Regions from separate parts of the Tardiphaga alba genome, predicted to be linked through region 2. Evidence: riboswitches for the same ligand, from Rfam matches in the RefSeq annotation. Region 2 holds a riboswitch; each other region holds the start of a gene.

Region 1 (9,894 bases), 1.5 Mb from region 2:
CCATCGTCACTGGCGAAACGCGGAAAGCTACGTCGCCAATCCGGTGACCGGCCTCGTCACCCGCAACAACGGCAATACCGAGATTTACCAAGCCCAGCAGCAGATCGGCAACCGCATGGATGCCACCTTCCGTGGGCATTTGTTCGGATTGACCAATCAGTTCGTTGCCGGCTTCGATGTGAACCACATCAAGTTCGGTCGTGACGCCAATTTCCGTGTGGGAAATACCGGCACCTCGACCGTGTCTCTCTACGATCCGATCCCGGGAAGTTTCTTTAGCACACAGCCCACCATTCTCGACTATCGCAGCATCACTAACCAGTATTCGCTTTTCGCCGAGAACAAGCTGGACCTCACAGAGCAGCTGTCATTGATCGCCGGGATTCGTCAGGACGAGCCGACCGTCACGCGCACGGACTTCATCAATCCGGCGAACAGTCTCGTAAAATCTTTCTCCAACACGACGTGGCGCGCCGGAGCCGTCTACACACCGATCAAGGATCTCGCATTCTACGCCCAGTACGCCACCGCGGTGGACCCCGTCACGAGTGGCCTGCTCGCGCTCGATGCAGCGAATGCGAACTACAATCTCACGACCGGCCGGCAGATCGAAGCCGGCGTCAAGCAGTCGCTGCTCGGCGGCCGCTTCGAATGGACGCTGGCGGGCTACGAGATCGTCAAGAAAGACCTTGTCGCACGCGATCCGAATAATGTGAACATCATCATGCAGGTCGGTCAGCAGTCGTCGCGCGGCGTCGAGGCGTCAGTCGGCATGCTGCTGGATTACGGCTGGCGGATCGATGCCAACACAACCTTCCTGCAGGCGCAGTATGATGAGTTCAGACAGCCTAGCGGCGTCAATTTTGCTGGCAATGTCCCGCAGAACGTGCCGCTGAATGTCTCCAATATCTGGGCGACATGGGACTTTGCACCGAACTGGTCGGCCAATGCCGGTATCCAGATCGTCGGCAAGACCTATGCCGATGCGGCCAACACGCTGGCGCGCCCGACTTACAATGTCGTCAATGCGGGCGTGCAGTGGAAGCCCGATACGAACACCACCGTCTCGCTGCGCGTCTACAACCTGTTCGACGAGATCTACGCCGTCTCCGGCGGCACCAATCAGTGGGTGCTCGGCATGCCGCGCACGGCGCAGCTTGCGGTGAATGTGAAGTTCTGATCGCGCCAGCTGTCATCCCCGCCTAGCACGCCGAAGGCGTGCACGGAGCGGGGATCCAGTACACGCTGTCGCGAAAGCTCCATCACGAAAATCCGTGTCTACTGGATCGCCCGGTCCTAGCGCGCAATTGCGCGCACGGCCGGGCGATGACAGTGCGAGTTGTCCCGCAGTGGGAGTGATGCGCCGTTTCAACACCGCGACAACAACTCACCATACCACTCGTCTGCGAATTGACTCATTCCAGATTTTCACCCTAACGTGATCGCGACGGTTCCTTCCGGGGACCAAAAGGGAATGCGGTGAGGCTCTTTGTTGATAGAGCCGATTCCGCGGCTGCCCCCGCAACTGTAAGCGGCGAGCCTTCGCCACATGCCACTGGGCCCCTAGCCTGGGAAGGCGGTGACAGGCACCGACCCGCGAGCCAGGAGACCTGCCGTCAGTCGTGGTCACACGCGAGCACATTGGGCGGGGTGTCCTGGTGGAAGTCGCATCATCGGTCTGAGGACCACGGGCGGCTTTGTTTGCGGTGACGTGCCACGTTATCGCGAGTCTCAAGCCGATGTCGTTCCATCCTTCCGCATCCAGACGATGCCACCTGCTCCTCTCCTCCGTCGCGCTGTCCTGCCTGCTCTGGCCCACTGAAGGCTGGACGCAGACAGCACAACGCAGTCAGACGCTCGATCCTGTCGTCGTGCAGCCGTCGGCCACGCAGCCACGCGCCCGCCGTGCCGCAACCGGCAACGCCGCGCGCAATGTACGCTCGCGCCAGCAGCGCAATGTCGCCGCGACGACTGCTCCGCCGGTTGCGACGCCAACTAGCCCGGTCTTCGCAGCACCGACGCTCAATCTCACCGGCACCACGTCCACCGGCAGCCGCCTCGGCCTGACGCGCCTGCAGACGCCGGCCAGTGTTGAAGTGATTTCGGCGGAGACCATGGCCGAGCGCGGCCAACTGAATGTCGTTGATGCCGTGACCCAGAATGCCACCGGCTTCACCGCCATCGGCGAACCCGGCAATGGCGGCATCGCCTTCTCGACCCGCGGCTTCGCCGGCAGCGGCTCCGTCACTTCTCTCTATGATGGCACCCGCCTCTATGTCGGCGCGGGTACCGTCAATTTCCCGTTCGATACCTGGACCGCCGAGAAGATCGAAGTGCTGCGTGGCCCGGCCTCGGTGATGTATGGCGAAGGCGCCATTGGCGGCGCCGTCAATGTGGTCTCGAAACTGCCGCTCTGGATTCCGCGCAACCAGGCCGAACTCTCCATCGACACCAACATGACACGCCGCATCGCGCTCGATAGCGGCGGGCCGATCAACAAGGACGTCGCCTATCGCATCGCCGTCACCGGCAATGCCAGCGACGGCTGGATTGATCGCGACAACCAGTCGAACATCGCGCTGCATGCCGCCGTACAGATCAAGCAGAACGAGGACGTCACCTGGACGCTGTCCACCGACTATGGCGACCGGCATCCGTCGAAATATTTCGGCACGCCGCTGATCAACGGCCAGCTCGATCCGGCGACCCGCTTCAAGAACTACAATGTCAGCGACAGCACCATCCGCTACCAGGACAGCTGGAGCCAGGTGAAGACCGAATGGCAGGTGGCCGACGGCATCACGCTGCGCAACACGCTCTATTACATGTATGCGAAGCGCCACTGGAAGGAGGTCGAGATCTACGGCTTCAATCCCGGCACCGGTCAGATCGACCGCAGCGACTATCTGGAAATCTTCCACCAGCAGCAGCAAGTCGGCGACCGCATGGACGCCACCTTCACCGGCCACCTGTTCGGCATGGTGAACACCTTCGTGGCCGGCTTCGACGTCAACCGCATCGACTTCAAGCACACCAGCAATTCGCCCTTCGGAGGCTTCTCGTCGGTCGATCCCTATAACTTCAATCCCGGCCTGTTCGAGAGCCCGGACATCACGCGCCCCGGCTACAACGCGACCACCAATCAATATGCGTTCTTTGCCGAAAACCGCCTCGCCGTCACCGAGCAGCTGGCGCTGATCGCCGGCGTGCGGCAGGACCAGCCGAGCGTGACCCGTACCGACTTCCGAAATCCCGCCAACAGCTACACACGGGATTACTCGGCGACGAGCTGGCGCGCCGGCGTCGTCTATACGCCGATCCAGAACCTCGCTTTTTACGGCCAGTATTCGACGGCCGCGGACACGGTGGGCGGCCTGATCTCGGCGAGCAATGCCAATTCCAAATTCGATCTCGCCACCGGCCGGCAGGCCGAGATCGGCGTCAAGCAGTCCTTCTGGGGCGGCCGCGGCGAATGGACCCTCGCCGGCTATGAGATCGTGAAGAACAATCTTCTGTCCGTCATTCCCGGCAGCGGCGGTGTCGTCCAGCAGGTCGGCCAGCAATCTTCGCGTGGCGTCGAGGCCTCGATCGGCCTCGTTCTGGATTACGGCTGGCGCATCGACGCCAACACCGCTTTCCTGCGCGCCAAGTATGACGACTTCCAGCAGGATAGCGGCGTGAACTTCACCGGCAATGTCCCGTTCAACGTCCCGCAGAACGTCTCGAATATCTGGGCGACATGGGGCTTCGCACCGAACTGGTCGGCCAATGCCGGCGTGCAGATCGTCGGCAAGACCTATGCGGACAGCGCCAATACGCTGGAAATGCCGGCTTACACGCTGGTCAGTGCGGGCCTGCAATGGAAGCCGGATGTCAACACGACCGTGTCACTGCGCGTGTGGAACATCTTCGACAAGATCTATGCGACGTCGAGCTACAGCGACAATCAGTGGATCCTCGGCATGCCACGCACGGCGCAATTGGCTGTGAACGTGAAGTTCTGACGCGTGGCACGAGGACTGAAACGAAAACTCCGGCAGTGGCTGTATCTCACCCACCGCTGGATCGGCATCGTCACCTGCCTGTTCTTCGCCATGTGGTTCATCTCGGGCGTGGTGATGATGTATGTCGCGTTCCCCGGCCTCTCCGACAAAGAGAGGCTGGCGGCGCTGCCCGAGATCGCATGGGAGAAGGCAAGGCTTTCTCCTGACGATGCGATGAAGGCTGCGGGCATCACGCGCTATCCGCGCGATCTACGCCTGATGATGCTCGATGGTGAGCCGGTCTATCGGCTGAGCGACTGGAGCGGCAAACGACAGACGATCTCCGCGATTGATGGTCATGCGATCGCTGGGATTTCCGAGCAGCAGGCGCTTGCGATTGCTTCACATCATCCTGCAAGCAAATCGCCGCGTTTCGAAGAGATGATCGACCGCGATCAATGGAGCGTCGTCGCGCGTTACGATGTGCTTCGACCGTTCTATCTGGTCAATCTGGGCGATGATGCCGGCACCAAACTCTACGTCTCCTCAAGAACCGGAGAGGTCGCGCTCGATACGACGCATCACGAACGCGTGTGGAATTGGCTCGGCGCAATCCCGCACTGGATCTATCCCACCATCCTGCGTCAGGATCAGTCGCTGTGGCGATCGGTCGTGCTGTGGATTTCCGGCATCTGCCTGATCGTCGGTATCACCGGAATCTGGATCGGTATTTTGCGCGTGCGGCTGAAGCGGCGCTATTCGGGCGGGACAGTGTCGCCCTATCGCGGCTGGATGAAATGGCATCACATCACCGGCCTAATCGCCGGCTTGTTCGTGCTGACCTGGATGTTCTCCGGCTGGATGTCGCTCGATCCCGGCAGATATTTCGCCGACCGGGGCGGCATGCGCGAAGCGCTGCAGCGCTATGCCGGCCATGACGCGCCGACCATCGCGGCCCAGTTGCCACCGACGCCTGTCGGCGCGGTGGAAGTCCGTTTCGTCTGGTTCGATGGCATGCCGCTGATGATCCTGGCCGCGCGCGATGGGACATTGACGCCGACGGATGCGGCCACCGGGGCGATCGCGCCATTGCAGCCGGATCGTCTCTGGAAGGCCGCCAGTCACCTGGAGCCGCAGGCACGGCTGACGGAACGACAGGTGCTGTCGGATTATGATGCCTATTGGTACGCCAATCACCGCACCCGTGAGTTACCCGTGCTGCGGGCGGTGTTCGACGATGCCCATGGCACCTGGTTTCACATCAGCCCGCTCACCGGCGAGGTCCTCGGCCGCAGCGATGCGAACCGGCGCACCTATCGCTGGCTGTACAATGGACTGCACAGCTTCGACATCCAGCTCTTGCTGAAATACCGCCCGGCCTGGGACATCGTCGTGATCCTGCTGTCGATCCTCGGCACGATCGTCTCAGTCAGCGGCGTTGTGGTGGGATGGCGCTATCTGAAGCGTTAGACCGCCAGCGGCCGCGGCATCTGGCGCGCGGGCTCCGGCGGGATCATGCCGAGCAGTGCCTTTCGATCGGCCACAGCATTGTGGAACTGCTCGAGCGCGATATTGAAGGCGGTCAGCGTGCCTTCCTGGATCGCGCCATGCTCGTAACATGTGAGCGTGTCACGCAGGATGCCGTCGGCCTCTTCCTGCATGCTGTCGAGTTCCGGAAGCGAGTCGCTCTTGCGCGCCAGCGCGATCATGTCGAGCAGGCGATCACGCTGCGAGACGTTGACGTTACGTTCGTCGCGGCGGAAGTAGCTCGCGAACCATGCACCGGCCGAGCCCATGGCCGAGAGGCCCATCAGGCTCCACCAGATATAGTCGCTATAGCGATCGAGGAAGGTTTTCTCTTCACCGTCCACATAGGCGGCAGCGCCGGGATGGGCGGGGATCACCGCATCCTTGTCGGTGTCCGGCGTCTCGATCTTCGCGGCCAACGGGAAGTCATTGATGATCTGCTGGCGGATCGCGAAGAGCTGCCGCGTCAGCGCCGCGACGGTGACTTCCGACAGGCCCTGCCGCGCAACGATATGATGCGCGAAACTGATGGTCTTCACGTCATCATCCGGCCGCGCCGGCGCGCCGCCGAACGTACCAGCTGGAATCTCCGAGGCCTCATAGACCGGATAATTCTGCGCAATCGCGTCCGCCGAATCGATGGCGAGGAATGTCGGCGTGCCGCCGTCGCGCGCCGTCGCCTGCAGCGCATCGGCGGTGATCTTGCTGTTGACGGGGCCTGCCGCAAGGAACGCATCGACCTTTTGGTCCTTCACCGCCTCTGCCACGTCATTGGTCGAGAACTGCGTCACCGCCACCTTGGCGGGATCCACGCCATATTGGCGCAGGATGATGTTGAGCAGATTGACGTTCGCCTGGGTCTTGCCGATCACGCCGACGCGCTTGCCTGCGAGATCGGGAATCTTGGTGATTTTCGCGGCTGCCTTCTTGCCGCGGGCCGTCCTGCCCTTGGTCGGCGGCACCCACATCACCACGACATTCTTGCGCAGCGTCGCCACCGCACGGGCGTTTTTCGGAATGGTGAGATCGCCGCGGATGACGGCGAGATCGACCTTGCCGTCCGCGAGAGCCTGTGCGCTGGCCGTCGCGCCATCGGTGATCTGCGGGCGCAAGCGCACCGAGCGATGATCGCGTGAGAAGGCCTGCACCAATGCCTGCACGACCTTGACGTCGTCGCTGTTCTGCGGACCCACGGCAATACGCAGCGGCACCGGCTTCATCGCGAAATAATAGGCGCCAGCCACCGCAGCGACGATCGCCAGCGTGCCGGCCAGCGTGATCAGCGTCACCTTGCGCCGGATCGAACGCGGCGACGGCAGCCCGATCGGTCCAATGACCTCGGGTCCGTCCGTCATCGATCTCGAAAACAGGCGCTTCAAGTCCATTGTCACCAAAGTGGGTTAGAGCCGCAGTCTAGCAAAGTTCCGGGCTGTCCGCCTGTTCCGCCTCAACCATGGTTACCGGAGGGCGTGGTTACCCAGTTGCGCGCGATTAGCGCCTTATTGTGGCATGGATCGATGATGTGTCATTGCGCGTTGAGGTAAAGTTCAGGTGATGCAGGAGGTTGCCATGGTAAATCGGCTATCGGCGGACGAGCGCAAGGCGGCGCTGAAGGAATTACCCGGCTGGAGCGAAGCCAAGGGGCGGGACGCCATCGCGCGCGTTTTTACCTTCAAGGACTTCAGCGAGGCTTTCGGCTTCATGGCGCGGGTCGCCCTGGTGGCCGAAAAGCACGACCACCATCCGGAATGGCGCAACGTCTACAAGACCGTGGACGTGGTGCTTTCCACCCATGATGCCGATGGTGTTACCCAGAAGGACATCGACCTGGCCAAGGCCATGGACGCCATCGCGAAGCAGCTCGGCGTCTGACGATTTGTTGCGGAGCGCGATCGAAGACACCATCTGAAACAGGTATGACCAGGCAGCGAGGAACATTGCCGATGGCCACCGAACACAGCGTGGGATTTGAGCCTGCCGACCGGCTGGCGCAGGACCGCGAGAGCGTTCGCAAGCAATTCTGGCGCAAGCTGAAGAGACTTGCCGTGAAGCTGCCCTTCATGGAAGACCTGCTCGCGGCCTATTATTGCGCCTTCGACCGGCAGACACCGCGCCATGTGCAGGCGGCGTTGCTCGGCGCGCTTGCCTATTTCATTCTGCCGTTTGATTTCGTGCCGGATGTGCTGCCGATCCTCGGATTTGGCGATGACGCGGCGATCCTCGCCACAGCGCTGCGCATGGTAGCGACGCATATCAATGACGATCATCGCGAGGCCGCGCGACGCGCTATCGCGCGCGGCCTTAACGACGACCCCAACGAAGGCTAATTCGTCTTACGGGTGCAAGATCACCTTGCCCATGGCCTGACGACCACCCAGCACCTTCATGGCTTCCGCGGTCTTCTCGAGCGGGAAGGTGCGATCCACGTGTGCTGAGATCTTGCCCTCGGCGGCCCAGTTCAGCAGCTTCGTGATGCTCGCGCGGTACTTCTCGTGGTTCTGCCGCACCCAGGCGCCCCAGAACACGCCGCGGATATCGCAGCCCTTCAGCAGCGCCAGATTGAGCGGCATCTTCGGAATGTCGCCGGCCGCAAAACCGATCACCATGAAGCGGCCTTCCCATGCAATCGCGCGCAACGCTGCTTCCGCATATTTTCCGCCGACCGGATCGAAGATGATGTCGACGCCCTTGCCGCCGGTGAGCGACTTGAGGCCTTCCTTCAAATCTTCCTTGGCGTAGTTCAGGCCAAGCTCGGCGCCATGCTTCTTGGCGAATTCCAGCTTCTCGTCCGACGATGCGCAAGCGATCACCTTGAGACCGAGCAGCTTGCCGAGTTCGCATGCGGCGAGACCGGTGCCACCGGCGGCGCCGAGCACGGCCAGCGTTTCACCCGGCTTCGGCGACGCACGATCTTCCAGCGCATGAAGCGCGGTGCCGTAGATCACGATAACACCCGCAGCGCGGTCGAAATCAAGATTGTCGGGGATCTTGATCACCGACGCGGCGGCCGCAGCAACCTTCTGCCGGGCACCGTTGTGACCGATGGACGCAACGACGCGATCGCCGACCTTCAGCGACGTGACGCCAGCACCAATGCTCTCGACGACACCAGCGACTTCCGCAGCAGGCGAGAACGGGAATGGCGGCTTGATCTGGTACTTGCCCTGGATCATCAGGATGTCGAAGAAGTTCAGTGCCGCCGACTTGATGGCGATGACCACCTGGCCTTCACCGGCAACGGGATCCTCCACATCGGCAAAAACGAGATCGTCGGGTTCGCAATATTGCGAGCAGAGAATGGCTTTCATCTGATCAACCTGGCCTTCGGCTTGAGACAGTTCGGCGATTCATGAATGAATTAGCGCAAGCCTGCAACCACCATTGACGGGGTGCATTCCGCTTAGCGGATAATGGAGGAAGCGAACAATGTTTGAAAAAAGTCTCCTCGCCCACAAGCGCATTCTCGTGACCGGCGGCGGCTCCGGGCTCGGCGCGGCCATGAGCCACCGCTTTGCCGAACTCGGCGCGGAACTGCTGATTTGCGGCCGACGCAGCGCGACGCTCGACGAAACCGCTGCGCAACTTCGCGCCGCATATAATGCGAAGGTCCACACCTTCGCGTGCGACATTCGCGATGCCAATGCTGTTGCCGACATGATGGCTGCGATCTGGCAGGACGGCCCGCTCGACATTCTCGTCAACAACGCCGCCGCGACATTTATCGCGCAGAGTGAGCATCTCTCGGCACGCGCTGCGGACGCGATCCTCGCCCCGACGCTGCATGGCGCGATGTATTGCACGCTGGAGGCGGGGCGCCGCTGGATCGAATCCGATCACAACGGCGTGGTGCTCAGCATCCTCTCCACATCCACGATTACCGGTCGCGCCTTCACCATGCCGTCGGCGATGGCGAAGTCCGCGTTACTGGCGATGACCAAATCGCTCGCCGTCGAATGGGGACCGAAGGGCGTTCGTCTCGTGGCGATTGCACCGGGACCTTTTCCGACACCGGGCGCGACCGGGCAGCTACATCCTGAAGGACGCGATTCCGGGCCGGCTGCACGCAATCCGCTCGGCCGTGTGGGCGAGCACAGCGAGCTCGCCAATCTCGCCAGCTTCCTGATTTCCGATCAGGCCGGATACATCAACGGCGAGATGGTGGTGCAGGATGGCGGCGCGCATCTGCGCTCATCCGGCGCTGAAGACCTGCTGCACTGGACCGATACGCAATGGGCGGCGCAACGCACGGCGCGCGCGAAAAGCTGAGGACAGCAACGCACGCAGCGCGCGTTATGTGCTTCGCCCTGCTATCTTTCGACGCGATGTACGAGCCTTTCCAAACAAGACCGCACCGTTTATCTGCAAGTCTGTTGGCGCGCGTGAT
Region 2 (9,894 bases):
AACGCCATCATCCATCAAATCGCAAAACGCGGCCGAAAGGCCGCGTTTTTGTTTGGGCATCAGAACCAGTCGTCGTTGAGAGGTCAGGGAAAGCTTTCGCTTTCCCCTTGGCGAAGCGACGAAGCAATCCAGCTCTTGGCTTTCTGGATTGCTTCGCTGCGCTCGCAATGACGGCGGGAAGGCTGCGCGTTGCGGCTTAAACCTTCCTCAAACTTCCCCCGGCACTGTCGCCTGCATCCTCACCCGTGCCGGGAACCGCATGACGACGCCTTTGAACATGACGTTGCCCCAGCGCGGAGCAATTCCTCCGGCGCTGCTGATCGTCTGCGCCGTTCTCGCGATCCTGCAGATCGCGTCCTTCTTCATGTATTTCGGGCGCGGATGGATCTTTGAACCAAGCGGCCTGGGCGCGCCCACTGACTTCATCAATGTCTATTCCGCCGGCCGCCTCGTGCTCGATGGCCATCCCGCATGGGCCTATGACTGGGACATCCAGAAGACGCTGCAAATCGCGGTGCTCGGCCAGAGCTATCCCGGCAATTTCGCCTGGCACTATCCGCCACCATTCCTGTTCGTCGCGGCCCTGCTTGCGAAATTTCCCTATGCGGTGGCTTTTGTCGGATGGGCCATGGTCAGCGCGGTGCCTTATCTCATGGTCATGCGCGCGATCGTCGGGCGCCCGTTCGGCTTGCTGGCCGCGGCTGCTATCCCTGTCGTCTTCACCAATGTTCTGGTGGGACAGAACGGCTTTCTCACTGCGGCATTGATCGGCGGCACGCTGGTCTTGCTGCCGACGCGGCCGATCCTGGCCGGCATCTGCCTCGGTCTGCTCAGCTACAAGCCGCAATATGGCGTGCTGTTTCCGCTGGTGCTGATCGCTGCCGCGCAATGGCGCGTTTTCATCAGCGCCGGTGTGACCACGGTGTCGCTCGCGGTCGTGTCGTGGCTCGCCTTCGGCACCGAAAGCTGGCAGGCCTTTTTCCACTGGATGCCGATGTTCTCGCAGGCCTTCCTTGTCGAGGGCCGCGCGCCGTTCGGCAAGATGCAGAGCATCTTCGCGCTGGTGCGTTACTTCGATGGCAGCGAGACGCTGGCCTGGGCGCTGCATTGGAGTCTTCTCGCCATCGTTGCTTCGACGCTGGTGTGGCTGTGGCGCAGCCATGCGCGCTACGAGTGGAAGGCGGCAGCATTGGCGATCGGCGCACTGCTCGCGACGCCTTATCTGTTTCTTTATGACGTGATGGTGCTGGCGATTGCAGCCGGCTTCATCCTGCGGGTGGGATTGTCCGAGGGCTTCCTGCGTCACGAGCTGCCGCTGCTGGGTCTCGCCGTCGTCATGCTCATCGCCTACCAGTTTCTCGGCGCTGCACCGACCGGTTTCGGGGCCACGTTGCTGGTCGCGCTGATGGTGGGCATACGGGTCCATCGCGCCCTTGGCGGCAATGCTGGGCGGGCGGGTGCCGTTCTTGGCCAGGCAGTTGTCCACGGTACCAACAGCCCCGCCTGATTTCTTTTCAGGAAACTCACAGCGCGCTTGACACTTCGCCGCGGGTCACACCAAATGTAGATGTCATGGTCCGCCCTGTCGCAAGACTTGGTAGATAATAGGGAAGCCGGTGCGCTCTGATGGAGCTAGGCCGGCGCTGCCCCCGCAACTGTAAGCAGAGAGTTTGTTTCGACCACGTCACTGGGGCCTCACCGCTCCGGGAAGACCGAAACAAACGCTTGATCTGCGAGTCAGGAGACCTGCCGTGACACCAGAAACGTCCATGGGCGGGGTGTCCCAGCGGTCGCTTGCAGGCAATGCCGCGCGTCCGCCCGGCAGTGATGCACGCACCTTCGGCCCCAGCCCCCACAGCTTGATGCATCACACGGGGTCCTGCCGATGCCTTCCACGTCTCACGCTCTCGCCAACGGCCACGATGCCGTGCTTGCCCATCAACCCTCCGAATCGAATGTCGTGCCTGCGCGCGAGCCGTCCATGCAGGTGATCCGTCGCAATGGCACGGTGTCGCCCTTCGATGCCGGCAAGATTTCGGTGGCCATGACCAAGGCTTTCCTCGCCGTCGAAGGCAACACCGCCGCTGCATCTCGCCGCGTTCATGAAGCTGTCGAGCAGCTGACCGGCGAGGTTTTTGCCGCGCTGACGCGGCGGATCGGGGAGGGGCGCACCTTCCACATTGAGGACGTGCAGGATCAGGTCGAACTGGCGCTGATGCGCAGCGAGCACCACAAGGTGGCGCGTGCTTATGTGCTGTATCGCGAGGAGCGTGCCCGTCGTCGTGCCGAGGAAGCCGCCGCGAAGCCAGCCGCTGTTCCGGCCGTGCCTGCGCTACATGTGACGCTCGCCAGTGGCACGCGTGTGCCGCTTGATGCCGCGCGTCTGGCGCTGATCGTCAACGAAGCCTGTGCTGGTCTCGATGGTGTCGATGCAGCGCCGGTGCTGGAGGAGACGAAGCGCAATCTCTATGACGGGATCACGCTGGACGAACTGGCGCTGGCCGGCATCATGGCCGCGCGTACGCTCGTGGAGCAGGAACCGAACTACACCTATGTCAGCGCGCGCCTGCTGCTCGACAAGCTGCGCACCGAAGTTCTGACCTATGTGCATGGCGTGCCAAATTCGGCTTCGCAGGCCGACATGGCTACGCGCTATGCGGAGTATTTCGGCGCTTATGTGAAGACGGGCATCGAAGCCGAACTGCTCGATCCCGAGCTTGCGCGCTTCGATCTCAAGAAGATCGCCGCTGCATTGAAGCCGGAACGCGATCTGCAGTTCCAGTTCCTCGGTCTGCAGACGCTGTATGACCGCTATTTCCTGCATGTCGGGGTAACCGCATCGAGCTGCCGCAGGCCTTCTTCATGCGCGTCGCCATGGGCCTCGCGCTGCGCGAGATCGATCGCGAAGCCCGCGCCATCGAATTCTACAATCTCTTGTCGTCCTTCGATTTCATGGCCTCGACGCCGACGCTGTTCAATGCCGGCACCCAGCGGCCGCAGCTGTCCTCCTGCTTCCTCACCACCGTGGCCGATGATCTCGACGGCATCTTCAAAGCCGTGAAGGATAATGCGCTGCTGGCAAAATATTCCGGCGGCCTCGGCAATGACTGGACCCGCGTGCGCGGGTTGGGCGCGCATATCAAGGGCACCAATGGCGAGAGCCAGGGCGTCGTGCCGTTCCTGAAGGTCGCGAACGACACCGCCATCGCCGTCAACCAGGGCGGTAAGCGCAAGGGCGCGGTCTGCGCCTATCTCGAGACCTGGCACGTGGACATCGAGGAATTCCTCGACCTCCGCAAGAACACCGGCGACGATCGCCGCCGCACCCACGACATGAACACGGCCAACTGGGTGCCGGACCTGTTCATGCAGCGCGTCGAACAAGATGGCGAATGGACGCTGTTTTCGCCGGACGAGACACCGGACCTGCACGATCTCTATGGCAAGCCGTTTGCCGAGCGCTACGCCGCCTATGAGGCGAAGGCGGCGCGCGGCGAGATGCGCGTGTTCAAGACGGTGCGTGCCACCGATCTGTGGCGGCGCATGCTCACCATGGTGTTCGAGACCGGCCATCCCTGGATCACCTTCAAGGACCCCTGCAATCTGCGTTCGCCGCAGCAGCATGCCGGCGTGATTCATTCGTCGAATCTCTGCACCGAGATCACGCTGAACACGTCGGATGATGAGGTCGCCGTCTGCAATCTCGGCTCGGTCAATCTGCTGCATCACGTGACGGAGCAGGGCATTGATCATGCCCGCCTGCAGCGCACCGTGACGACAGCGATGCGCATGCTCGACAATGTCATCGACATCAATTTCTACACCATTCCGGAAGCGCGTCGTTCCAATCTCAAGCATCGTCCGGTCGGTCTGGGCCTGATGGGCCATCAGGACGCACTGCATACGCTCGGTCTCGCGATGGCATCGGACGCCGCCGTTGAATTCGCTGATCTCAGCATGGAGGCGATCGCCTATCACGCCATCTCGGCTTCGGTGGATCTCGCCGCTGAACGCGGGCGCTATCCGTCCTATGACGGGTCGCTGTGGAGCCGCGGCATCCTGCCGATCGATTCCATCGAACTGGTGGCGGAAGCCCGCGGCGGTCTCGACATGGATCGCTCGCAGACGCTTGACTGGGCCAGCCTGCGCGAGCGCGTGAAGACCACCGGCATGCGCAATTCCAATGTGATGGCGATCGCGCCGACGGCGACGATCTCCAATATCTGCGGCGTCGCGCAGTCGATCGAGCCGGCCTATCAGAATCTCTATGTGAAATCGAACATGTCGGGCGATTTCACCGTGGTGAACGCGTTCCTGGTGCGCGATCTCAAGAAGCGCGGGCTGTGGGACGAGGTGATGGTCTCGGACCTCAAATATTTCGACGGCAGTGTCGGAGCCATCGACCGCGTGCCGAGCGATTTGAAGGCGCTTTATGCGACCTCGTTCGAGATCGATAGCGCCTGGCTGATCGAGGCCGCGGCACGTCGCCAGAAGTGGATCGATCAGGCGCAGTCGCTCAATCTCTACATCGCCAATCCGTCGGGCAAGAAGCTGGATCAGCTCTATCGCATGGCGTGGACCAAGGGTCTGAAGACGACCTATTACCTGCGCTCGCGCAGCGCGACCCATGTGGAGAAGTCCACGCTGAAGGGCACCGACGGCAAGCTCAATGCGGTTTCCGCGACAGGCGTGTCGGCTGCGCCAATCCTGGTGAAGTCGTCAGACCTCACCGCGCCGGATCTGTCCACCGTGATGGCGTGCTCGATCGACAATCCCGAATGCGAGGCGTGCCAGTAAGGGCAACGCCGTCTCTCACAGCCGTCATGCCCGGCGAATGCCGGGTATCCACGCCTTAGTCGCAAGCGAAGGCGTGGATGGCCGGGACAAGCCCGGCCATGACGGAGCTTTAGATCCTTAGAAAGAACACCCCATGCTCGACTGGTCCGACACCTCCTCCGCCCCCAAGGCTCCCGCATTCATTCCGCTCCCTGAAGCGCCCACCGACGCCACCGGTCTCGGCGAGATCGACCGTTCCGGCGGCCGCGTCTCCGTCGATGAAAAGCGGATGATCAACTGCCGCGCCGACGTCAATCAGCTGCTGCCGCTGAAATACAAATGGGCGTGGGAGAAGTATCTCGCGGGCTGCAACAATCACTGGATGCCCACCGAAGTCTCCATGCAGGCCGACATCGCGCTGTGGAAGTCGCGTGACGGCCTCACCGAGGACGAGCGCCGCGCCATCAAGCGCAATCTGGGTTTCTTCGCCGCATCGGAGTCGCTGGTCGCCAACAACATCGTGCTGGCGATCTATCGCCACCTCACCAATCCCGAATGCCGGCAGTATCTGCTGCGCCAGGCCTTCGAGGAGGCGGTGCACACGCACACGTTCCAATACATCGTCGAAAGCCTCGGTCTCGACGAGGGCGAGCTGTTCAACATGTATCGCGAGGTGCCGTCGATCACCGACAAGGCGGCATGGGCGCTCAAGCACACCCAGCATCTCGACGATCCCGACTTCAAGACCGGAACGCCCGAAAACGACCAGGCATTCGTCCGCGATCTCGTGGCCTTCTATGTGATCTTCGAAGGCATGTGGTTCTATACCGGTTTCGCGCAGATCCTGTCGCTCGGCCGCCGCAACAAGATGGTGGGAATCGCCGAGCAGTATCAATACATCCTGCGCGATGAATCGATTCACCTGAATTTCGGCATCGACGTCATCAACCAGATCAAGATCGAGAACCCGCATCTCTGGACCAAGCAATTCCAGGACGAGATCCGCAACATGATCCGCGAAGCCGCGGAGCTTGAAGCTGCTTATGGCCGGGACACCATGCCGCGCGGCTTCCTCGGGCTGAATGCGGCGCTGTGCGAGACTTATATGCACTTCATCGCCAATCGCCGCTGCGCCCAACTCGGCCTCGCGCCGGTGTTCGCGGAGACGGAAAATCCCTTCCCGTGGATGTCGGAAGCGATGGACCTGAAGAAGGAGAAGAACTTCTTCGAGACCCGCGTGATCGAATATCAGAACGGCGGCGCGCTCAGCTGGGACTAGGCGTTCGGATTGAGCTGGCCCACAAGCTCGTCATTGCGAGGTCAGGGAAAGCCGTCGGCTTTCCCTTTGGCGAAGCGACGAAGCAATCCACAAGCCACTAAGTCGGAAAGAACTGGATTGCTTCGTCGCAAGTGCTCCTCGCAATGACGGCAGGCAGCTGGTTCGCTGCCATGAACAGAAGTGCTTCGCCTTTCGTCTCATATGCCGCTGCATGGCGCTCATGAGGCGGCGTGGCTTGACCTGATCCTGTGATGCCAGCACCCATGCTGGCGTCACACGGATCGTCCATGCACAACACTCACATCCCCAAGGCGCCGGCTTACTGGTCGCGCGCCGCCATCGTGCCCGGCATTGTCGCCATCGGGCCGATGCTGCCCGGCACGCTGGCTTTCGGCATGGCCTTCGGTGCGCTCTGCGCCCAGAAGAGTTTTTCGCTGGCCGAAGTCGTGGTCATGATGGGCACGGTCTATGGCGGGTTGTCACAATTCGTGGCCGTGCAATCCTGGCCGGAGGTGCTGACGCCCGGCACCATCGCGACGCTCGCGCTGCTGACGCTGACCGTCAACATCCGCTTCATGCTGATGAGCGCGACGCTGCGGCCATGGTTCGGGACGCTGCCCGCATGGCAGGCCTATTCCTCCATGCTGCTGGTGACCGATGGCGGCTGGCTCGCGGCCATGCGCTATCGCGATCGCGGCGGCGCCGATGCCATGTTTTATGTCGGCGGCGGCATCGTGCTGTATCTGGTCTGGCTGGTGGCGGCGATCCCGGGCTTCCTGCTGGCGGAGCAACTCACCGATCCCAAGAAATACGGCGTCGATCTGGTTATGCCGGCCTTCTATGCCGCCATGCTCGTGCCGGCCTGGAAGGGGCCGCGCCGCGCCATCCCCTGGGTGGTCTCCGGCGTCGTTGCGCTCCTCGTTCACTGGCTGGTAGCCGGCTGGTGGTTCATCATCGCCGGCGCGCTGTCGGGGGCATTGAGCGCCGGCTTCATGGACGAGCCCGAAAAGGCGGGAGCTGCGGCATGACTGACTTTTTGCGCAGCGACGTGATGCTGGCTTTCGCCGTGATGACGGCCGTCACGGTGGCGTCCCGCCTCGGCGGCTACTGGCTGATGGGCTATGTGAATGTCACGCCCCGCGTCCGCCGGATGCTGGATGCGCTGCCGGGCTCGATCATCGTCGCCGCCGCGTTGCCGGTGGCCGTGAATGGCGGTCCCGTGGTGATTTTTGCCATTGCCGCCGCCATGGCTGTCACCATCATCCGCCGTAACGACTTCATCGCTGTGATCACGGGAATGGCGGTCGCGGCAGCTGCCCGGGCACTGGGGTTTGGGGGCTAACGACCTGCCCGAAAAAGTGAATCCCGTTATGCGCAAAATGCCTTGTCAAAGAGTAGGAACTGGTGTTCATCTCTTCTGGCGGGGCGACTGTCGAACCGCGCAAAACCTTGAACCCACGCATTTTCCTTGGTCGCCGGTCAGGCGCCAGGAACGGCGGACGCGGGATAAGCTCATGGTCTATCGACGAACCCAGCAGGTCGTGAAGCGACTTGCGGCACGGCGCAACGCCATTCTGGCCGCGGCGCGCGACACTTGTGCGGATGGGGGATGGCGGCGGTGCAGATCGCGCCGGTGGCCGTTCGCGCCAATGTCGCGGCAGGCACCGTCTATCGCTATTTCCCCTCCAAGGCGGATCTGATCTCCGAATTGATCGCGGATGTGTCGCGTGATGAATTGGCGGCCATTCGCCGTGCGGCCGATGCGGCGCCCGGGCCGTCCTCCGCTCTCGCTGCAGCCGTCACCACGGTTGCCGTCCATGTCGTCTCGAACCGTAAACTCGCTTGGGGCATTCTCGCCGAGCCGGTCGAGGTGGATGTCACTGAATCCCGACTCACCAGTCGCCGCGAGATCGCCGGCGAGATCGAAACCCGCATCGATGCGGCGATCCGTGCCGGTCATTTGCCGGCGCAGGATACGGCTCTGGCAGCGGCGGCCTTGCTCGGCGCGCTGCATGAGGCTCTGGTCGGTCCGATGGCGCCGGACAATTTCGATGATGCCGTGAAACTGCGCGATGCCGTCCAGACGGTCACGCTGCTGGCGCTTCGCGCCGTTGGCGTCATGGATGCCCGTGCGCGCGGCCTGGTGGTGCAGGCGGTGTTGCCGACCAAGATGGCGGCGCCTGTTTAAAGGGCCTCGTGTCCCGGCTCGCGCGGCAGCGTCAATGACCTGCGGCACGCCGGGACAGCGCTGATGCCTTACTTGATCTTGCCGTCTGCAGTATATTGCGCGAGGAACGCCCAGAGATCGTTGATCTCGGTTTCCTTCTTGATTCCCGCAAAGGCCATCTTGGTGCCGGGGATCTTCGCCTTCGGGTCCTTGATGTAATCCTTGAACGTCGCTTCATCCCAGGTGAGGCCGGAATTCTTGTTGGCGTCTGAATAGGAATAGCCGGCAACGCTGCCTGACTTGCGGCCGTTCAGCCCGTTCAGCTCCGGGCCGACCTTGTTCTTCGCGCCTTCGCCGACAGCGTGGCAGGCCAGGCATTTGTTGAACGAGGATTTTCCGGCGGCGACGTCCTGCGCGAACGCGAGTGACGGGAGGGTCGAGGCCGCAAGCACGAGGGTCGCGGCGAAGGTCACTTTATTCATGGATGGCTCTTCATGGTTGGCTTTCCGGATTGAATGTTCGCACACAGGTCGCAGCAAGCACAAGCGGGTACCATAAGGCCTCGGCTTCATGCTTTCGTTATCTGTTCAAAGCGACGCGGACGTGATTGATTCCGCTGAAAGCATGCAGCGGTTTCATATCGCGGTTGCGAAAGGGAAACGCTTCAATGACAATCATGATGCCGGCGAAAGATGAAGCCGTGCTGGCCAAGCGCGATGCCATCATCGCGGCCTTGCGAAAGCTGGTGCCGGGAGAGGGTGTGATCTCCAGCGCTGCCGAAATGCTCCCGTATGAATCCGATGGCTTCACCGCCTATCGGCAGCCGCCGATGGTGGTGGTGTTGCCGGATACGACCGAGCAGGTCTCGAAGGTCCTGAAATATTGCCATGACAACGGCATCAAGGTCGTGCCGCGTGGTTCGGGCACATCGCTGTCCGGCGGCGCATTGCCGCTCGCCGATGCGGTGTTGCTTGGCCTCGGCAAGTTCAAGCGCGTGCGCGAGATCGATTTCGACAACCGCGCGGTCGTCGTCGAGCCCGGCGTCACCAATCTCGCCATCAGCCAGGCCGTGGCGCATGCGGGCTTCTATTACGCACCCGATCCGTCATCGCAGATTGCCTGCTCCATCGGCGGCAATGTCGCGGAGAATTCCGGCGGCGTGCACAGCCTCAAATACGGCATGACCACCAACAATCTGCTGGGTTGCGAGATCGTGTTGATGAATGGCGAGGTGGTCCGCATCGGCGGCAAGACCGCGGAGCCATCGGGCTACGACCTGCTCGGCATCATCACCGGATCCGAAGGTTTGCTCGGCGTGGTCACCGAAGTGACTGTGCGCATTCTGCAGAAGCCGGAAACGGCGCGGGCTTTGATGATCGGCTTTGCCGAAGTGGAAGCCGCCGGCCAGTGTGTGGCCGATGTGATCGGCGCCGGCATCATTCCCGGCGGCATGGAAATGATGGACCGCCCGGCCATTCACGCCGCCGAAGCTTTTGTCCATGCCGGCTATCCGCTCGATGTGGATGCGCTACTGATCGTCGAGCTCGATGGTCCCGCCGTCGAAGTGGACGAACTCATCAAGCGCGTCGAGGCGATCGCGTTCAAATGCGGCTCGACCACGTGCCAGATTTCGGAGTCCGAGCAGCAGCGGCTGCTGTTCTGGTCCGGTCGC
Region 3 (9,894 bases), 310 kb from region 2:
GTATGCACGCGGATCGCCTCGGCGATCTCGTGGCGCTCCTCGGGCTCCGACATGTCCTTGTGTTCGATCCATTTCAGGCTGTGGCTGGCGATATCCCAACCCGCTTCCTGCATGGCGGCGACGATCTCCGGATTGCGTTGCAATGCTGTCGCCACGCCGAACACCGTGGTCGGCAGCCCGCGTTCGCCGAACATGCGAAACAGCCGCCAGAAACCGGCGCGCGAACCATATTCGAACATGCTCTCGATATTGGCATGGCGCTGGCCCGGCCATGGCTGCGCGCCCAGCACGTCGGACAGAAACGCTTCCGACGCGCGATCGCCATGCAGGATATTGTTCTCGCCGCCTTCCTCGAAATTGACGACGAATTGCACGGCCACGCGCGCGCCGCCCGGCCATTTCGGATCGGGCGGATTGCGGCCATAGCCGCGGAGATCGCGCGGATAGTCGGTCATCACACCAGCTCGATGCGGACTTTCTGCGCGCCCTTCCACAGCACCGTCTTGCCCATCTCCTTGAGCTTATCCAGGTTGGAGGTGATGGTGATGAAATGGTTGCCGGCCAGCTGGCCCATCTTGCTGGCGAAATGCACGCCGCTATAGGCCAGCAGGATCTCGGTCTCGCTGATGCCGCCGGGATACAGGATCATGTGGCCCGGTGCCGGGAACGAGGTGTGATTCTCGTAGTCGACGCCGAAGTCGAGGTCGCCGAGCGGCATCCACACGCCCTCGCCGCTCCAGCGCACATGGATCGCCTGGCTCTCGAACGGCATCGCCTTCTTGAAAGCGGCGACGGTCTTCGGCGCATCCTCCTCCTCGAACTTCGCATCGAAGGTGAAATCGCCGATATGGACTTTGAGCTGGCTCATGCGGGCATGTCTCGCGTGTCGAGAGGGAACGGATACAGCCAGTGTGCAGGTGCGCTGCGAAGAAGCAAGGGTGCAGACTGTCTCGATAACAGGCGCGCGGAGGCCGATGGCCTCCCTCCCCGGAGCGTAGCGACTGGGGAGGGTGGCGCGGCGACGAGCAGAGCGAGGAGACGTGACGGGTGGGGTCTCTCCCCACGTGACATCAGCGTTTGCGGAAACACCCCACCCGTCTTGAAGCTCGCTGGACGCTCGCTTCAAGCCACCCTCCCAGTCGCTGCGCTCCGGGGAGGGAAACCCCCGCCCGAAATTGTTCCTATTTTGTTCTTGACTAAATTCCATTTCTGACTATTCTCCCTCTCGTCCGGCCTCGGTGAGAGGGGCGAGCGCGATCGTCACGTTCGCGGGGCTGGATGCGGTGGACGCCAAGGTTGGGGCGTCGAATGGTGCTCGGAAGACGTTCGCCGGTCGGCGGGACGGATCTGCCCCGGTTTACCCCTGGGCGCAGAAACGACCTTCCTTCAGATGGGCTGAGACCTTGTGCTGCTCGGCGGACGACCCTCTCGGCGGCGTCTGGCCCAAGTGCTCTGTCCCGGCCCATCGCCTTGGGCAAAGGGGTCTGCAGGGGCCGTCGACCCCGGCGACACGAGCAAGCCGAACACCGCGTGCGGAACGTCGGGCAAGTAAGCAAGTGCCCGTGGTCCGAAAGTCCTGATGTCTTCCCTTGCGGACGACCGCATCGGCATCAGGCCCAAGGGTGCATCGGGCACCCGGCGTTCCGCGCGCCCTCTTTCGGGAGGGAGAGTGGGAATGCGCAAAGCTCGGGCGCCGCTGGCGTCGCGAGAACGAGATCGCGCGGGTTCAGGGAATGACGGGGCTGTTTGACATGTTGATCGCAACGACGCGCAACAGCGCGTGGTCTCCCTCCCCGGAGCGAAGCGAATGGGGAGGGTCGACCGAGCGAAGCGGAGGTCGGGGTGGGGTCTATCCTCACGTGACGTCAGAGCTTGTGGAAGCACCCCACCCGTCTCGAACGCTTCGCGTTCGATCCACCCTCCCCAGTCGCTGCGCTCCGGGAGGGAGAAGAAACCTCACCTCTCATCGCTCAGCGGCGGCCGGAATGTCAGCGGCTCCTCTTGCGAACGCTTCCGCGCCCGTTCGAGCGCTTCGGCGAAATCAGGCGCGTTGAACCACGGCAGATCACGCATCGGCGCATCGAGATTGTCATCCCAGATGCGCGACACCTCGATATCGAATTTCATATTGTATTTCTTGCTGACGGCCTGAACGCCATAACCGGTGACAGCCCATTGCCGACCGAGCCAGAACACATCGCGATGTAGTACCACGCCCCTTACGCTACCTTCCCCCGAAGACCGCAATGACCTCATGCACACTGCACGAGGCGTCTCCACTGATTCTTCTTCATGCACGTATGCCTGCGCGCAGACTGCGGCGGCAGTGCGATCATCGCATCGGCCTTCCGGCATCGCGATCGCGCCGCGCCTTCTCCGCTCGCCTGGCGGTGATGTTGTTTGCATCGCAGCGCACCGGACGCAACCCGCATGCGCGCGGCCGAGCCATGCCGGCGCTAACGGCAGTGGACAGTTGAGTACTTTTGCACTGCAACTCCGCAAATGCGCAGGCGAAAGCTCGTCCGCACACGCGCTGTTCCGTCTGTCGAAATGCGCACTGCACCGGGGCTTCGATTCGTGCCATAGAAGATAAAAATTGAAGGGATGACACCACTAATGCCAGCACCCAAGCCGCCCGCCTTTGAAACGCTGAGCCTGCACGCGGGACAGCACCCGGACCCGGTCACCGGATCGCGCGCGGTGCCGATCTATCAAACCACGTCCTATGTGTTCCAGGACACCGATCATGCCGCCGCTTTGTTCAATCTCGAACGCGCCGGGCACATCTATACCCGCATCTCCAATCCCACCATCGCCGTGCTGGAAGAGCGCCTCGCAGCACTCGAGAATGGCGTCGGCGCCGTCTGCACCGCATCGGGCATGGCCGCGCTGCATCTCGCCATCGCGACCATCCTCAATGCCGGCGATCACATCGTGGCTTCGTCGTCGCTCTATGGCGGCACCATCAATCTGCTCGCCCACACGCTGCCGCGCTTCGGCATCACCACGACATTCGTGAAGCCGCGCGACCTCGACGCCTTCAAGGCCGCGATCAAGCCGAACACCAAACTCGTGATCGGCGAGACCATCGGCAATCCCGGCCTCGAAGTGCTCGACATTCCCGCGGTCGCCGACATCGCGCATGCCGCGAAAATTCCGCTGCTCATCGACAACACCTTTGCCACGCCATACCTGTCGCGCCCGATCGATCTCGGAGCCGACCTCGTCATGAATTCCACGACGAAGTGGATCGGCGGCCATGGCATCGCCATCGGCGGCGTGCTCGTCGATGGCGGCCGCTTCGACTGGCGCGCCTCCGGCAAGTTCCCGCAACTCACCGAGCCCTATGCCGGCTATCACGGCATCGTCTTCGACGAGCAGTTCGGCACTGCCGCCTTCATCATGCGCGCCCGCACCGAAGGGCTGCGCGATTTCGGCGCGTGTCTCTCGCCGACCAATGCATTCCAGCTGCTGCAAGGCGTCGAGACGCTCGGCATCCGCATGGAGCGCCATGTCGCCAATACCAGCGACGTGCTGGCGGCGCTGACCGCGAACAAGGCCGTCGACTGGGTGCTGCATCCCTCGCTGGAAAACCATCCCGATCATGCGCTGGCCAAGACGCTGCTGCCGCGTGGCGCCGGCTCCATCATCTCCTTCGGCATCAAGGGCGGTCGTCCCGCCGGCCGCAAATTCATCGAGGCGCTGAAGCTGACCAGCCATCTCGCCAATGTCGGCGATGCCAAGACGCTGGTAATCCATCCGGCGTCGACCACGCATCAGCAGATGGATGCCGAACAACTCAAGGCCGCCGGCATCGGCGAGGAACTGATCCGCCTTTCGGTCGGTATCGAGGCCGCGCAGGATATCATCGACGATCTCGCGCAGGCGCTGCGCTTCTCGCAGAAGGGCTGAGCCGATGCAGATCACAGTCAACGGTCACGACACCTTTGTCGCCAATGGCGGCCGTGTTTTCGATCCGTCGCTGCCCGTCGTGGTGCTGCTGCACGGCGCCGGCTTCGACAGTTCCACCTGGGCGCTGCATACGCGCTGGTTCGCCCATCACGGCTATGCCGTGCTGGCGCCGGATCTTCCCGGCCACGGCCGCAGCGGCGGCGACGCGCTGACCACGATCGGCGACCTCGCCGACTGGACCGCGGCACTGATCACGGCCGCCGGCGCGAAGAATGCGCGGCTGATCGGCCACTCCATGGGCTCGTTGATCGCCGTCGAAACCGCGGCGCGCCACCCCGACAAGGTCACGCGCCTCGACCTGCTCGGCACGGCGGCGACGATGACGGTCGGACCGGATCTCCTGAAGGACGCCGAAGCCAATGCCCAGTCGGCCATCGACATGGTGTCGATCTGGGGCCTCGGCATGCGCGCCGAGCTCGGCGGCAGTCTGGCGCCCGGCCTATGGATGCATACCGGCGCGCAGCGGGTGCTGGAGGCGACGAAGCCCGGCGTCCTTTATGCCGATCTCAATGCCTGCAATGCCTACCAGAATGCCCTCGCTGCCGCCGCTGAGATCAAGGTCCCCGTCACTTTGATCTTGGGCGAACGGGACATGATGACCCCCGCCAAGGCCGGCAAGGCGCTCGCCGCAGCGCTCGGCGATGCGCGTACGGTGATTCTCCCCGCCACCGGCCACATGATGATGATCGAGCGCCCCGACGAGGTGCTGGCCGCCTTGCGCGGCTAGATCGACGGAAGCCAGTTGCGCAGCGCTGCGCACTGTGCTTCCTGTCATCCGTTATCGGTGCCTCCGTCAGGAGGTGAAACGGGAATGCGGTGAGGGGAGATATCCTCCAATGCCGCGGCTGCCCCCGCAACTGTCAGCAGTTCGTCCGAAGCCACACAGCCACTGAGCATCGCTCGGGAAGGCGGCCCCGGAGATCACTGCGAGCCAGGAGACCGGCCGATAATCTGTCTATATCGCGTTCGACGGTGGGTCGACGGAAGGTTTTCTATGTCTATCCGAACAATCGCTGCAGGCACTGCGGCGATTCTTGCTATGTCTGCGCATGCCGCGCAGGCGCAATCCAATTCTGAACAATTGTCTGAAGTCGTCGTCACTGCAAACCGCACGGCGGAACCGCTGAGTGCCACCGGCAGCGCCATCAGCGTGGTGTCGGGCGAGACGATCGCCACGTCCAATCCAGGCTCGCTGGTCGATGCGCTGCGCAGCGTCCCCGGCATCGACATCTCCGAAAACGGCGGCCCCGGCGGCACCGCCAATGTGCGCATGCGCGGCGCCAATACCGGCCAGACACTGGTGATGATCGACGGCATCCGCGTCAACGATCCCACCGCCGCTTCCGGCGATTTCGAATTCGCCATGTTCGCGCCGTCGGCCATCGATCGCATCGAAGTGCTGCGCGGCCCGCAAAGCGCGCTGTACGGCTCCGACGCCATGGGTGGCGTGGTCAATATCATCACCAAGAAGGGCACCGGCCCCGCGCAATTCAACGTCCGCACCGAAGCCGGCAGCTACGGCACCGTGGTCACGCAAGGCTCCATGGTCGGCTCGCAGGGTCCGTGGTCCTACGCCTTCACCGCCGGCGGCCAGCATTCGAACGGCTTCTCGCGCTACGGCTACCGCATCCCCGCCATCGAGGCGAAGTATCCGAATCTCGAACGCGACGGTTTCGATCGCGTCGGCGGTTCAGGCCGCATCGGTTATGATGCCGGCGAAGGCATCCGCCTGGAGGCCGGCACCGTGCAGTCGTTCACCCGCGCCGCCTATGATCCCGGCAGCGGCACCTATCCGGACACGGGATCGTCCACCGACCGCCTGCTGCAGACCATCTATGGTCGCGTCGGCATCGACTCCTTCGGCGGCGTACTGACGCACAATATCACGGTGTCGAACACCCATACCGAGCGTTCGTTCAGCGAAGTCAGCTACCCCTTCTATATCCCCCGCCCTCCCGGGGCCACCGCACGCGTCCTCGACTACTGGGGCGACAGCCTCGGCGCCGAATATCAGGCAACGCTGAAGCTCGGCGCCTTCGGCTCGCTGATCTATGGCGCCAAAACCCAGAGCGAAACGGCGCAGACATTCACCACGAGCATTTTGCCGACGTTGGGCCAGATGACGCCGACGCTGTCGAAGCAACAGGATACGAACTCCATCTTCGCGCTATGGTCGGTGCCGATCGGCGAGCGGCTCAGCGTGACGCTGGGCGGCCGCGTCGATGATGTCGTCAATGTCGCGCGCTTCGAAACCTGGCGCGCAACGGCTGCGTACAACATCTTCGAGACCGGCACGAAACTGCGCGCCAGCGCTGGCACCGGCGCCAAGGCGCCGACACTGTTTCAGCTGTATTCGCAGGCCAACGGCACACCCACGCTGTCACCCGAAACGAGTTTCGGCTACGACGCCGGCATCGATCAGAGCTTGTTCAACGGTCGCGTGCTCCTGTCGGTCACAGGCTTCGCAAACGACTTCAGCAACCTGATCAACTTCGTGTCCTATACACCGACCGCATGCGCCCTGGGCCAGACCGGGGGATGCTACAACAACGTTGCCCGCGCCGAGACCAGCGGCCTCGAAGTCAGCGCCAATATCGACGTGCTGCCCGGCCTGGTGAAGTTCAATGCGGCTTACACCTATCTGCACGCCGTCGATATGACGACCGGCTTGATCCTGGCGCGTCGCCCGCAAAATCTCGCACGCTTCGCGCTCACCATCACGCCGAACGACCGCTGGCTGATCGAGCCACGAATTACCACGGTGTCGAAGCGCTATAACAATGCCAACGAAATCGGCGTGATCGATGCCTATACGCGCGTCGATATCTATAGCGAGTACAAGCTGGATTCGAACTGGAAGGTGTTTGCGCGCGGTGAGAACATTCTCAATGAGCGTTATCAGGAAGTGCTGAATTTCGGCACAACGGGTCCCGCGCTTTATGCAGGATTCAACGCCACATGGTGACCGGACGACCAGCAACGCGGCGCTACACGCTCGCCATCTCGGCACTTGTCGGGCTGGTGGTGCTTTTGCTGCTGGCGTCGCTCGGCACCGGCCCTGTTCGCCTGCCGCCGCTGACGGTGCTCGATGCATTGATCGGCGGCGGCAGCGACGTGCACCAGATCATTGTCCGCGAGATCCGCCTGCCGCGCGCGATCCTGGCACTCGCCATCGGCGGCATTCTCGGTCTCTCCGGTGCGGCGCTGCAGGGCCTGCTGCGCAATCCCCTCGCCTCGCCTTCGCTGTTCGGCGCGCCGCAATCGGCCGCCTTCGGTGCGGTGCTGATGATTTCGCTCGGCCTTGCCGATGTGCGCTCTTGGGCCTTGCCGGTCGCCGGCATCAGCATGGCATTCGCATCTGTCTTCGTGCTGCTCGCCATCGCCGGCCGCAATGCCGGACTGCTGTTGCTGATCCTCGCCGGCCTCGCAATCTCGAGCCTCGCTGGTGCTGCGACGGCGCTGGTGATGAACCTGTCGCCCAATCCCTTCGCCGCACTCGAAATCGCATTCTGGCTGCTCGGTTCGCTGGAGGATCGCAGCTTCCGCCATGTCGAGCTGGCAATGCCGTTCATTCTTGCCGGTGCCGCCATCCTGATGAGCCAGCGCTCGGCGTTTCGCGCGCTCAGCCTCGGCGAGGAAACCGCGCAGAGCCTCGGCGTGCATGTCTCGCGCCTGCGGCTGCTGGTCATCCTCGGTGTGGCGCTTGGCGTCGGCGGCGCCGTTGCCGTCGCCGGCTCCATCGGCTTCATCGGCCTCGTCGCGCCACACCTGATGCGACCGATCGTCGGCCATGATCCGGCCCGGCTCCTGGTACCGAGCGCGCTGACCGGGGCAGCACTGCTGCTTGCCGCCGATATCGCCGTCCGCATTATTCCGTCCACCACCGACATCAAGGTCGGCGTGTTGACCTCGATCATCGGCGTTCCATTCTTCCTGTACCTGATCATGCGCGAACGCCGCACACTCGGCGGAGGCATCGCATGAGTGAAGCACCATTGCTGGTCGCAACCGATCTGAACGTTGCCCTGTCTGGCCGTAACGTGCTGCAGGACGTTTCGCTGTCCTTGTCGAAAGCCCATCTCGTTGCGCTGGTGGGACCGAACGGCGCCGGCAAGACCACACTCCTACGCGCCCTCGCCGGCCTGCAGACTGCCACCGGCACGATCACGGTTGCCGGCACAGCACTCGCTGACCTATCGCTGCGCGAGCGAGCCAAGCGCTTCGGCTACCTGCCGCAGGGACATCTGGTGCATTGGCCATTGCTGGCGAAAGACGTCGTCGCGCTCGGCCGCTATCCTCACGGCGCAACCGATCCGGCGCGCCTAACCGCTGAGGACGAAGCCGCTGTACAACGCGCAATGGAAGCCACCGACACGGTTGGATTCGCCGCCCGCCGGGTGACCGAACTTTCCGGCGGTGAACGCAGCCGGGTGGCATTGGCGCGGGTGTTTGCCGTTGAAGCGCCGATCGTGCTTGCGGATGAACCAACGGCATCGCTCGATCCGCGCTACCAGCTCGACGTGATGAGCAATCTGCGCCGCACCGCCGACAGCGGCGTATTGGTGATCGTCGTCACCCATGACCTCGGCCTTGCCGCGCGGTTCGCCGACACGGTGCTTGTGATGTCGCGCGGCAGACTTGTGGCACAAGGCGCTCCGGCGGCTGCCCTGTCCGACGAGATCCTTGCCGACGTCTTCCGTGTTGACGCCTATCGCGCCACGCATGCCGAACAGGCCGTGGTGCTGCCCTGGACGGGAGTCTGAGCGATGCCGCGGCTATTTCGCCAGCGCCTGCGCCAGACGTTCGAGCGCCTCTGCGTCGGGCGGCAAGCCGCAGCGCAGGAGGTCCCCGGCCCAGTCGAAGCTGCGACACCAGATGTGCTGTTGCGCGAGTTTGCGATGCAAAGCAGATGCGTCGCGATGTCGGGCCAGCCGATAGAGCGTGGTGCCTCCGACAATCTCGAAACCGGCATCCATCAGCACGCCGTCGAGCTTGATCGCCTGGGCAGCGAGCCGCACGCGCGTGGGCAGCACCCAATGTACGTCACCGAGCGCGCGTGTCCCGACATGCAATGCGGGCCCGGAAACGCTCCACGGTCCGAGCACGGTGCGGATGCGGTTGGCGAGATCAGGTGTCGTGATCGCAAAGCCGAGTCGGATGCCGGCGAGACCGTAAAACTTGCCGAACGAACGCAGGATCACGACCGGCAGTTTGCCGCAGGATGCGACGGCGCTAATACCGGCTTCCACATCGGCGAAGGCTTCGTCAATGACAAGCCAGCCGCCGCGCCGCTGCAACACGGTCGCAACTTCCGCCAGCCGATCGGGATTGACCACACGGCCGTCGGGATTGTTCGGATTGACGATCACCGCGTGGGTGACATGCGCCGGCAGCTCGGCGAGATCGCCGATCGCGGCGATGGAATGCCCGGCACCGCTCCAGGCGGCAGAATGCTCGTTATAGGTCGGGCCGACAATGGCAACGGCGCCATCCGCCGCGAGGCGCGGCAGCAACTGGATCAGCGCCTGCGTGCCATTGGCGGCGACGATGCCGGCATTGTCGGGAACGCGATAGGCACCGCGCGCGGCAGCCAGCAGCGCCTGCTCGTCGGCGCGCGACGGCAGCCGCTGCCAGGCGCTATCCGGCAACTTGCGGATCGGCCACGGCCACGGATTGATGCCGGTCGAAAGGTCCAGCCAATCGTCCGCCGCGCCGCCAAATTCGGCCATCGCCTGAGTGAGGTCGCCACCATGTTTCATGCGTCTCTCATGCCACTATATCGGACCCAGCGCGAGAGACTTTGCATGGCGATGGCTGCGGCTTTCTCGCTATTCGTCGCAGCTCCGCTGCAGGCGGCCGAGCAGCCGCGCATCGCCTCGATCAATCTGTGCACCGATCAATTGCTTGTCACCCTCGCCGATC

What was found. A riboswitch is a leader RNA that binds a small molecule or an ion and turns the genes downstream of it on or off. The one in region 2 is predicted to bind cobalamin.
Region 1: it holds a riboswitch for cobalamin, as region 2 does, so the genes downstream of both, RPMA_RS02020 (TonB-dependent receptor) here and RPMA_RS22815 (ribonucleoside-diphosphate reductase subunit alpha) in region 2, are expected to answer to the same signal.
Region 3: it holds a riboswitch for cobalamin, as region 2 does, so the genes downstream of both, RPMA_RS21295 (TonB-dependent receptor plug domain-containing protein) here and RPMA_RS22815 (ribonucleoside-diphosphate reductase subunit alpha) in region 2, are expected to answer to the same signal.

What each region holds. Positions count from the first base shown of each region.
Region 1 covers NZ_CP036498.1:406,463-416,356, reverse strand. The annotation lists gene RPMA_RS02025 (TonB-dependent receptor) at 1-1,180, shown strand, start outside; cobalamin riboswitch at 1,432-1,632, shown strand; gene RPMA_RS02020 (TonB-dependent receptor) at 1,740-4,004, shown strand; gene RPMA_RS02015 (PepSY-associated TM helix domain-containing protein) at 4,008-5,453, shown strand; gene RPMA_RS02010 (TAXI family TRAP transporter solute-binding subunit) at 5,450-6,865, opposite strand; gene RPMA_RS02005 (4a-hydroxytetrahydrobiopterin dehydratase) at 7,080-7,382, shown strand; gene RPMA_RS02000 (YkvA family protein) at 7,454-7,837, shown strand; gene RPMA_RS01995 (NADPH:quinone oxidoreductase family protein) at 7,844-8,818, opposite strand; gene RPMA_RS01990 (SDR family oxidoreductase) at 8,937-9,776, shown strand.
Region 2 covers NZ_CP036498.1:4,759,371-4,769,264, reverse strand. The annotation lists gene ftsH (ATP-dependent zinc metalloprotease FtsH) at 1-2, shown strand, start outside; gene RPMA_RS22820 (glycosyltransferase family 87 protein) at 260-1,507, shown strand; cobalamin riboswitch at 1,557-1,768, shown strand; partial or broken gene RPMA_RS22815 (ribonucleoside-diphosphate reductase subunit alpha) at 1,982-4,797, shown strand; gene RPMA_RS22810 (ribonucleotide-diphosphate reductase subunit beta) at 4,931-6,055, shown strand; gene RPMA_RS22805 (AzlC family ABC transporter permease) at 6,343-7,083, shown strand; gene RPMA_RS22800 (AzlD family protein) at 7,080-7,397, shown strand; partial or broken gene RPMA_RS22795 (TetR/AcrR family transcriptional regulator) at 7,570-8,243, shown strand; gene RPMA_RS22790 (c-type cytochrome) at 8,312-8,704, opposite strand; gene RPMA_RS22785 (FAD-linked oxidase C-terminal domain-containing protein) at 8,890-9,894, shown strand, end outside.
Region 3 covers NZ_CP036498.1:4,453,330-4,463,223, forward strand. The annotation lists gene puuE (allantoinase PuuE) at 1-455, opposite strand, end outside; gene RPMA_RS21275 (DUF3830 family protein) at 455-868, opposite strand; gene RPMA_RS21280 (hypothetical protein) at 1,957-2,214, opposite strand; gene RPMA_RS21285 (O-acetylhomoserine aminocarboxypropyltransferase) at 2,617-3,912, shown strand; gene RPMA_RS21290 (alpha/beta fold hydrolase) at 3,917-4,699, shown strand; cobalamin riboswitch at 4,738-4,934, shown strand; gene RPMA_RS21295 (TonB-dependent receptor plug domain-containing protein) at 5,012-6,937, shown strand; gene RPMA_RS21300 (FecCD family ABC transporter permease) at 6,931-7,956, shown strand; gene RPMA_RS21305 (ABC transporter ATP-binding protein) at 7,953-8,735, shown strand; gene cobD (threonine-phosphate decarboxylase CobD) at 8,748-9,731, opposite strand; gene RPMA_RS21315 (ABC transporter substrate-binding protein) at 9,777-9,894, shown strand, end outside.